3 regions of the Pseudomonas sp. P8_229 genome follow, and region 1 is predicted to be linked to each of the others. Evidence: predicted binding sites of a transcription regulator. Region 1 holds the regulator's gene; each other region holds the start of a gene.

Region 1 (3,276 bases):
TGCAGGCCAGCGATCCGGCACTGCGCATGCAGCTGGAAAGTCTGGCCGGTCGGGGCATCCGTTCAAAAAATTATCTGGTCCTGGCAACCACCAGCCAGAAACAGGTTCTAACCGCCGCTTATCATAGTTACAAGCGTTGCGGGCTTGCCGGCTGCATCCTGACTAAACTGGATGAGACGGCCAGCCTTGGCGAAGTGTTGAGCCTGGCGATCAGTCATGAACTGCCGGTCGCGTACCTGACCGATGGCCCACGGATTCCGGATGATCTGCATCTGCCGCGCCGCCATCAATTGGTCAGCCGTGCCGTCAGCGTGCAAATGCAGGAAGAACCCAGCGAAGAAGCCATGGCTGACATGTTCGCTGATATCTACCACAGCCCGACCAAGCAGGTTGGCTGAGGTAATGAACCGTTTTTGTACCTACATCGATGGCCTGCCATGCATTGTTCCGGTTGAGAACGCGCAGCCAGTAATGTGGCCTCCGTCTATGCAAGACAAGGTAAAGAAATAACATGGGCAGCATGCATCCCGTACAGGTGATCGCGGTGACCGGCGGCAAAGGTGGCGTCGGCAAGACTAACGTGTCAGTGAACTTGTCTCTGGCGCTGGCAGAGCTTGGCCGTCGGGTCATGCTGCTGGACGCCGACCTGGGGCTGGCGAACGTTGACGTTCTGCTGGGACTGACCCCCAAACGTACTCTGGCCGACGTGATCGAAGGCCGCTGTGAGCTGCGTGATGTGCTGTTGCAGGGGCCCGGCGGGATCCGCATCGTGCCGGCCGCTTCCGGCACCCAGAGCATGGTTCACCTGAGTCCGGCGCAACATGCCGGTCTGATCCAGGCCTTCAGCGACATCGGCGACAACCTCGATGTGCTGGTGATCGACACCGCTGCGGGTATTGGTGACTCGGTAGTCAGTTTCGTACGCGCCGCGCAGGAAGTGTTGCTGGTGGTGTGCGACGAGCCGACCTCGATCACCGACGCCTACGCGCTGATCAAACTGCTCAACCGCGACTACGGCATGAACCGCTTCCGCGTCCTCGCCAACATGGCGCAGAGCCCGCAGGAAGGGCGCAACCTGTTCGCCAAGTTGACCAAGGTCACGGATCGCTTCCTCGACGTCGCCTTACAATACGTCGGCGCGGTGCCGTACGACGAAAGCGTGCGCAAGGCAGTGCAGAAGCAGCGAGCGGTCTATGAAGCCTTTCCGCGTTCCAAGTGCGCGCTGGCGTTCAAGGCGATCGCGCAGAAGGTCGATACCTGGCCGCTGCCTGCCAACCCGCGCGGTCACCTTGAGTTTTTCGTCGAGCGCCTCGTGCAGCAAACGGCAGGGCCTGTGTTATGACCGCGAGCGGTATGAACTACTACAAGAAGTCGGCACGTGACGCGCAGTACGAGTTGATCGAGCGTTACGCGCCACTGGTCAAGCGCATTGCCTATCACCTGCTGGCGCGCTTGCCGGCGAGTGTGCAGGTCGAGGATCTGATTCAGGCCGGAATGATCGGCCTGCTTGAAGTGTCGACCAAATATGACGCCAGCAAGGGCGCCAGTTTCGAAACGTACGCGGGCATTCGAATCCGCGGCGCGATGCTCGATGAAGTGCGCAAAGGGGATTGGGCACCACGCTCGGTTCACCGCAACACCCGTATGGTCAGTGACGCAATTCGGGCAATTGAAGCTAAAACCGGCCGTGATGCTAAAGATCACGAGGTTGCGGCCGAACTCCAATTGAGTCTCGACGATTACTACGGGATTTTGAATGACACGCTGGGCAGCCGGCTGTTCAGTTTCGACGACCTGTTGCAGGACGGCGAACACGAAGGGCTGCACGAGGATGGCGCCAGTGCTCATCTTGAGCCGTCACGCGATCTGGAAGATGAACGCTTCCAGGCCGCGCTGGCGGACGCGATTGCCAATTTGCCGGAGCGTGAGCGACTGGTGTTGGCGCTGTACTACGACGAAGAGCTGAACCTCAAGGAGATCGGTGAAGTCCTTGGCGTCAGTGAATCGCGGGTCAGCCAGTTACACAGCCAGTGCGCGGCCCGCTTGCGGGGGCGTTTGGGGGAGTGGCGAGCGCGCTGAAGGCAGTGTGGGGGACACTGCGAACGAGGCTGGTGCGGTGATCAACGGCACCGGTCTTGCTCTGTTGTGCTCCAGACAGTCATCGAGTGCTTTGCCGGATTGATTGAAATGGCGCGTCCAGGTGCTGGGCGCGTTTAAGACTGCTTGGAGGTCGAATTGGACAAGAACATGAAAATCCTCATCGTTGATGACTTCTCAACGATGCGGCGGATCATCAAGAACCTGCTGCGTGATCTGGGGTTCACCAACACCGTCGAGGCCGACGATGGCATCACTGCCATTCCGGTGCTCAACAGCGGAAGCATCGACTTTCTGGTAACGGACTGGAACATGCCGGGCATGACCGGTATCGACCTGCTGCGCCACGTGCGTGCCGATGAAAAACTCAAGCACCTGCCGGTGCTGATGGTGACTGCAGAAGCCAAGCGCGAGCAGATCATCGAGGCGGCTCAGGCCGGTGTGAACGGCTACGTGGTCAAACCTTTCACGGCTCAGGCGCTGAAAGAAAAAATCGAGAAGATTTTCGAACGCATCGGCTGATGAACGCGCGGGGGAGCTATGGAGCATAACGAATCTTCACAGGGCGATTTCGAATCGACCCTGAAAAAACACGCGGTCGAACTGGTCGAGAGCCTTGAAAAGGGCAGGTTCGGCGACGCTGTGCAACTGATCCATGAGCTCAATCAGACCCGTGACCGTGGCCTGTATCAGGAAGTGGGCAAGCTCACACGCGAACTGCACAGTGCGATCGTCAACTTCCAGATCGATCCGCACATGCCGCAGGCCGAGGAAGTGTCGCAAATCACCGACGCCACCGAACGCCTGGGCTATGTGGTCAAGCTGACCGAAGCCGCGGCCAACCGCACCATGGATCTGGTGGAAAGCGCTACCCCGGTGGTCAATGGCCTGGCTGAAGAAGCCCAGGCCCTGAGTACCGATTGGGGCCGTTTCATGCGTCGTGAAGTCGGGGCTGAAGAGTTCCGCGAACTGGCGCGCCGGGTCGACGGTTTTCTGTCGCGCAGCATCACGGACAACCGTGCGGTGTCGAGCAACCTCAACGACATCCTGCTGGCTCAGGATTACCAGGACCTCACCGGTCAGGTGATCAAGCGTGTGACCCAACTGGTCACCGAAGTCGAAAGCAATTTGCTCAAACTCGTCCTCATGGCCAGTCAGGTGGACCGCTTTGCGGGCATC
Region 2 (3,276 bases), 3.2 Mb from region 1:
CGGGGTCATTTCGACGCCGTCCAGCGCAACGATGTCGCCGTTACGGTAGGTCAGTTCCAGATACTGCGGCTTGTCAGGAGCGTTCTCTGGCGAGACGGTCCAGCGCCACATGTCTTCTTCGTGCTCGGTCCAGGTGTCTTCCAGCACGCCACCTTCATAGGAGATGTGCAGCAGGTTGGCATCCATCGAGTACGGGGATTTTTTCTTGCCGTGACGCTCGATAGGGATCGCGTGCTTCTCGGCGTAGTCCATCAGCTTCTCGCGGGACAGCAGGTCCCACTCGCGCCATGGAGCAATCACTTTCACGCCTGGCTTGAGTGCGTAGGCACCCAGTTCGAAACGCACCTGGTCGTTGCCTTTGCCGGTAGCGCCATGGGAAATGGCGTCGGCGCCGGTTTCGTTGGCGATTTCGATCAGGCGTTTGGCGATCAGCGGACGTGCGATGGAAGTACCCAGCAGGTACTCGCCTTCGTAAACGGTGTTGGCGCGGAACATCGGGAACACGAAATCGCGCACGAATTCTTCGCGCAGGTCATCGATGTAGATTTCTTTGACGCCCATGGCCTGAGCCTTGGCGCGAGCCGGCTCGACCTCTTCGCCCTGACCCAGGTCAGCAGTGAAGGTCACCACTTCACAGTTATAAGTATCCTGCAGCCACTTGAGGATCACCGAAGTGTCCAGGCCGCCGGAATACGCCAGAACGACCTTGTTTACGTCCGCCATGCCATCACTCCACGGGGTTCTACGGAAAGCCGAGGAGTCTACCGCTCAAATGCGATAATTTACAGAGGCGCGACAGCTTAAGACGACAAAGCGACAGAATCTGTCGAGAGCGCGACGATGACCGGCGAGTCAGGAAGTCGCCGCAGCATTGGCAGGCGTACTGGCTTGCGGCGCTGGAGCGGTGGTCGGTGCCACCCGAGCCAGCTTCACGCTGACCCGACGATTCTTCGCCCGGTTGGCCGCGCTGGTGTTCGGAACCAGCGGGTATTGCTCGCCATGGAAGCGCACGGTGATCTGCGATTCAGCGATGCCGTTGGCCTTGAAGAAGTCGACTACCGCCAGTGCGCGGCGACGCGACAGTTCGCGGTTGGTCAGCCGGTTGCCGCTGTTGTCGGAATGGCCGTCGAGTTCGATGTGATTGACCGTCGGATCGGCCTTCATGTACTCGAGCATCACTTGCAGCCTGGCCTTGGCGTCGGCATCCAGATCGGTGCCTTCGCCAGGGAAGCCTATCTGCGACTGTTTGACCTGATCGAAATTCTGCGGCAGCAATTTCGCCACACACGTCTGGTATTCGTTGAAAGCCTTGCTGAACTTGACGGGCAACAGGCGCACTTCAGACACCCTGCCATCCCCGGAAGCACGGCGCACCACCGGGCTGCGACCGTCGAGCAAACCGCTGATCAAGCCACCGGCCTGAGATTGCGAACTGTTGAACAGCACATTGCCGGTGCCGATCCTGACACTGCCCAGATTGATATCGTTGCGTCCTGGCTGCCATGGCGCCGCCGCCGCGAGCAAGGTCGCCGAACCACCGCCGAGCATGGCGTTGAACGCGTTCAGGCGAAAAGTCGCCTGCTCGCCGGCCTTGCGCACGAACTGGCCCGAGCCGAAATCGGTGATCGGCTGGGTCAGACGGCACTCGAACTTGTCGCCCTCGACCGTCCACTCAATGTTCTCCAGACGAGTCTGGTAGGTCAGCGCCATCGCGGGGAGGCTGGCAAACACACTGAGCAAGGCTAAATATCGCTGGCGCACGGGAGGCTCCATTGGCTTCTGTAACACAAAGACCGATTCACACTATGTTTACGGCATACCTACGGGATATCGGAAGGTTCCTGCAAAACTTGATAGCGAGTGCCTGCAAGAGTCTTTTCCGGTAGCATTCCCCTCAGTTTGACCCGCCTGGAATCCCCTCATGTCCGACCGCCTGACCCTGCTGCGTCCCGACGACTGGCACATTCATCTTCGCGATGGTGCCGTGTTGACCAATACCGTTGCCGATGTTGCGCGCACCTTTGGCCGCGCCATCATCATGCCCAACCTGGTACCACCGGTGCGCAACGCCGCCGAAGCCGACGGCTATCGCCAGCGGATTCTCGCTGCCCGCCCGGCCGGCAGTCGCTTCGAACCGCTGATGGTGCTGTACCTCACCGACCGCACCCAGCCCGAAGAAATTCGTGAGGCCAAGGCCAGCGGTTTCGTGCACGCTGCCAAACTGTACCCGGCCGGCGCCACCACCAACTCCGATTCCGGGGTGACCAGCATCGACAAGATCTTCCCGGCGCTGGAAGCCATGGCCGAAGTCGGCATGCCGCTGCTGATCCACGGTGAAGTTACCCGTGGCGATGTCGACGTCTTCGACCGCGAAAAGATTTTCATCGATGAGCACATGCGCCGTGTGGTCGAGCGTTTCCCGACGCTCAAAGTGGTGTTCGAACACATCACCACCGGCGACGCCGTGCAGTTCGTCAACGAGGCTTCGGCCAACGTCGGCGCAACCATCACCGCGCATCACCTGCTGTACAACCGCAACCACATGCTGGTGGGCGGAATCCGGCCGCACTTTTACTGCCTGCCGATCCTCAAGCGTAATACGCATCAGGAAGCCCTGCTCGACGCCGCCACCAGTGGCAGCGCGAAATTTTTCCTCGGTACCGACTCGGCGCCACACGCCCAGCACGCCAAGGAAGCCGCCTGCGGCTGCGCCGGCTGCTACACCGCCTACGCCGCTATCGAGATGTACGCCGAAGCGTTCGAACAGCGTAATGCACTGGACAAGCTCGAAGCGTTCGCCAGCCTCAACGGCCCGCGCTTCTATGGCCTGCCGACCAACACCGATCACATCACCCTGGTTCGCGAAGAATGGACCGCCCCGACCAGCCTGCCATTCGGCGAGCTGAACGTTATCCCGCTGCGCGCCGGTGAAAAACTGCGCTGGCGCCTGCTGGAGGAACACGCGTGAGTGAAGACCATTTCGACGACGAACTGGACGGTCAAGGTGGCGGCGGCGGTTCCCGTCATCCAATGGCAGCGCGCTTTCGCGGTTACCTGCCGGTTGTCGTTGACGTAGAGACCGGGGGCTTCAATTCGGCCACCGACGCTCTGCTGGAGATTGCCGCGACCACCATCGCCATGGATGAAAAGGGTTTCGTTTACCCGGACCACACCTATTTCTTCCGCGTTGAGCCATTTGAAGGCGCCAACATCGAAGCAGCGGCGCTGGAATTCACCGGGATCAAACTCGATCATCCGCTGCGCATGGCGGTCAGC
Region 3 (3,276 bases), 2.0 Mb from region 1:
GAGGCGCCACAACTCCTTGAGATACTGGCGGTTCGGCCTCGACAGGCCCGCGCGCAACGGATAAGCGTCGTAGGCCGGATGCCGACGGATGTGCCAGGCCAGTGCCAGCGCCATGCAGTTGGCGACAATCGCCGTGACCAGGCCGATGCCCGTCAGGCCCATTTTCGGCAGGCCGAACAGGCCGGTGATCAGCGCGTAGTTGAGCAGGAAGTTGGCCACGGTGCCGCCGAGGCTGATGACCATCACCGGGGTCGCCCGGCCAATTGCGCTGGTAAAGCCACGCAGGGCCATGAAGCTCAGGTAGCCGGGCAGGGCAAAGGGCAGGGCGATCAAAAATTGCCCCGCGGCATTGACGTTGGTTTCGGTCTGGCCGAACAGCAGCAGCACCGGTTTCAGGTTCCACAGCAGCAGTCCGGCGCCGAGCGCCATCAGCCACGCGAGCCACAGCCCGGCCTGAGTCAGGCGCGCCGCGCCGACGATGTCGCCGGCGCCCTGACGGATCGCCACCAGGGTGCCGACCGCCGCGATCACGCCGATACAGAAAATCGACACGAACGAATAACTCGCCGCCCCCAGCCCGCCACCGGCCAAGGCTTCGGGGCTGAGGCGCGCCATCATCAGGGTGTCGGTCAGCACCATCAACATGTGCGCCAACTGTGAAGCGATCAACGGCCCCGCCAGCCGCAGGATGGCCCAGAGTTCGGTACGCACAGGATGCTGCATGGTCATCACCACTCATTGAAAGAGGGAACAGGGGACCGTCGATTCTCGGCGCTTGGCAGCGTTTGCACAAAGGGATAAAAAGGATGGGTGGCATGATTAAAACTCATTATGAGAAGATCCAGCCAGGTTGGCTGTATCCCGCTACAGGAGCTTTTTGCATGTCCCGTCGTCTTCCTCCGTTGTATGCCCTGCGCGCATTCGAAGCGGCGGCGCGGCACAGCTCGTTCACCCGCGCCGCCGAGGAGCTGTCGATCACCCAGAGTGCGGTGAGTCGGCACATTCGTACGCTTGAAGAACATTTCGCCTGCAAGCTGTTTCATCGCAGCGGACGTAACCTGCAGCTCACCGAATCGGCGCGGATGCTGTTGCCGGGGATTCGCGACGGTTTTGCTGCGCTTGAGCGTGCCTGCAACACCTTGCGTGCCGAGGACGACATCCTGCGCATGAAAGCGCCGTCGACCCTGACCATGCGTTGGCTGCTGGCGCGGCTCAGTCGTTTTCGCCATCTGCAACCGGGCAACGAAGTGCAATTGACCAGTGCGTGGATGGACGTGGATTCGGTGGATTTCAACAACGAGCCTTTCGACTGCGCGGTACTGCTCAGCGACGGGCATTTTCCGCCGGACTGGGAGGCCAGCCTGCTGTTTCCCGAAGAACTGATTCCGGTCGGTGCGCCGAACCTGCTGAACGATCAGCCTTGGGATGTGGCGCGACTGGCGTCCACCGAGCTGTTGCATCCGACCCCGGATCGGCGCGACTGGCGCAGTTGGCTGGAGCACATGGGGCTGTCCGAGCAGGTCTCGCTCAAGGGCGGGCAGGTGTTCGATACCCTTGAACTGGGGATGATCGCGGCGGCGCGCGGTTACGGTGTGTCGATGGGCGATTTGCTGATGGTGGCTGAGGATGTGGCGCAAGGACGCTTGAGTCTGCCGTGGCCGACCGCCGTCGCCAGCGGACTGAATTACTACCTGGTGTGGCCGAAAACCCGCCCGGGAGGTGAACGTTTGCGCCGCCTCAGCGACTTCCTGCAAGGCGAAGTGCGCGCCATGGCGCTGCCGGTGGTCAAGCGGTTGAGCTGAAACGTTCGAGCCGCCACAATGCCGGCCTTGCGCCATAACCCCGCTATTTACTCAAGTATTCGGTTTTACCGCCGAAAATGAGCATGTGGGACCGTCGTGCCGGTCTCCACGATTTCACCCCCATTATTAGAATTTTCCGAGCAGGTGCTGCGATCAAGGAGGATCCGGCGGCTCGGCCAGGAGCTGTCCATGTCTCAACCTCGCGCCCGGATCGCCTCGCAGCTGGGCCTCGCGCTTGCTGTGATACTGGCGATTGTCATCAGTGGCAGTACGGTGTTCGCCCTGCGTTCGCTGGATACCGCCAACCTCGCCACCCGTGAAGAACACCTCGCCAGTGAAGCGCGGCTGCTGGCCGACCAGTTGAGCACCTTCCACGGTACGCTGCGTGAAAGCACGCAGCGCCTGAGCGGGTTGTTCGAGAAGCGCTTCAGCGCGGGTCTGAGCATTCACCCGGACGAGCCGGTGACCGTTGCCGGGACCCAGACCCCGGGCCTGCACCTGGGCAGCGAAGTACTGAACAACAACTTCAAGGAAGTCGACGAGTTCAAGCAAATGACCGCCGGTGTCGCCACGTTGTTCGTGCGCAGCGGCGAAGACTTCGTGCGGGTCAGCACCTCGCTGACCAAACAGGATGGCACGCGCGCCATCGGCACCTTGCTCGATCACACCCACCCGGCCTATGCGAAGTTGATGGCAGGGCAGGGCTATGTCGGGCGCGCCTTGCTGTTCGATCGTTCCTACATGACCCAATACACCCCGGTGCGCGATGGCAGCGGCAAGGTGATTGCGGTGTTGTTCGTCGGTTTCGACTACACCGATGCGCAGAACGCCCAGTTCGACAACCTCAAGCGTTTCCGCATCGGTCAGAGCGGCTCGCTGGCATTGCTGGATGAGCAAAACAAATGGCTGGTCGCGCCGGCTGGTGTGCAGGCACCGGGTCAAGCGGTGCCGGTGATCAAAGGTTTGGCTGCAAAGCCGGGTAAAGGCGAGTTCTGGAGTGACACCTCCGAAGACTTCTACAGCATCGCCGTGCCGTTCGAGGGTGGGCCGTGGTCGGTGGTGGCGAGCATGCCGAAAGCCGAGATCCGCGCGGTGACCTGGAGCGTCGGTACGCAACTGGCCATTGGCAGTCTGTTGGCGATGTTGCTGGCGGTCGGATCTGCAGTCTGGTTGCTGCGCAGCAAACTGGCACCACTGAGCGACCTGGTCCGTCAGGCTGAAGCTTTGGGCGCCGGTGATCTGAGCGTGCGTCTGAACGTGTCGAGCAATGACGAAATCGGCCAACTGTCCCGTGCGTTCAACCAGATGAGCCAGGCGCTGTCGACCATGGTCGAGCACATCCGCCGCTCCTCGGAAGAGGTCAACAGCCGCGCCCAGGCCCTGTCCGGTTTGTCCGGCGGAGCGTACGAAGGCATGGAGCAGCAGTCCGGCGAAATCACCAGCATGGCCGGCGCGGTGGAAGAGTTCAGCGCGA

Evidence for each region. The regulator FliA, encoded in region 1, starts transcription of late flagellar genes. The targets are predictions, from matches to a motif close to CTAAAGTTTNNNNNNNNNNNGCCGNTAA.
Region 2: a site for FliA is predicted at 1,828-1,855, ahead of QMK55_RS07200 (flagellar protein MotY). Genes of this name have one in related genera too.
Region 3: a site for FliA is predicted at 1,853-1,880, ahead of QMK55_RS12395 (methyl-accepting chemotaxis protein). Genes of this name have one in related genera too.

What each region holds. Positions count from the first base shown of each region.
Region 1 covers NZ_CP125378.1:4,751,193-4,754,468, forward strand. The annotation lists gene flhF (flagellar biosynthesis protein FlhF) at 1-398, shown strand, start outside; gene fleN (flagellar synthesis regulator FleN) at 512-1,342, shown strand; gene fliA (RNA polymerase sigma factor FliA) at 1,339-2,079, shown strand; gene QMK55_RS21505 (chemotaxis response regulator CheY) at 2,248-2,619, shown strand; gene QMK55_RS21510 (protein phosphatase CheZ) at 2,638-3,276, shown strand, end outside.
Region 2 covers NZ_CP125378.1:1,601,047-1,604,322, forward strand. The annotation lists gene QMK55_RS07195 (argininosuccinate synthase) at 1-723, opposite strand, end outside; gene QMK55_RS07200 (flagellar protein MotY) at 853-1,761, opposite strand; gene pyrC (dihydroorotase) at 1,922-2,968, shown strand; gene rnt (ribonuclease T) at 2,965-3,276, shown strand, end outside.
Region 3 covers NZ_CP125378.1:2,719,630-2,722,905, reverse strand. The annotation lists gene QMK55_RS12405 (NorM family multidrug efflux MATE transporter) at 1-723, opposite strand, end outside; gene QMK55_RS12400 (LysR substrate-binding domain-containing protein) at 882-1,802, shown strand; gene QMK55_RS12395 (methyl-accepting chemotaxis protein) at 1,992-3,276, shown strand, end outside.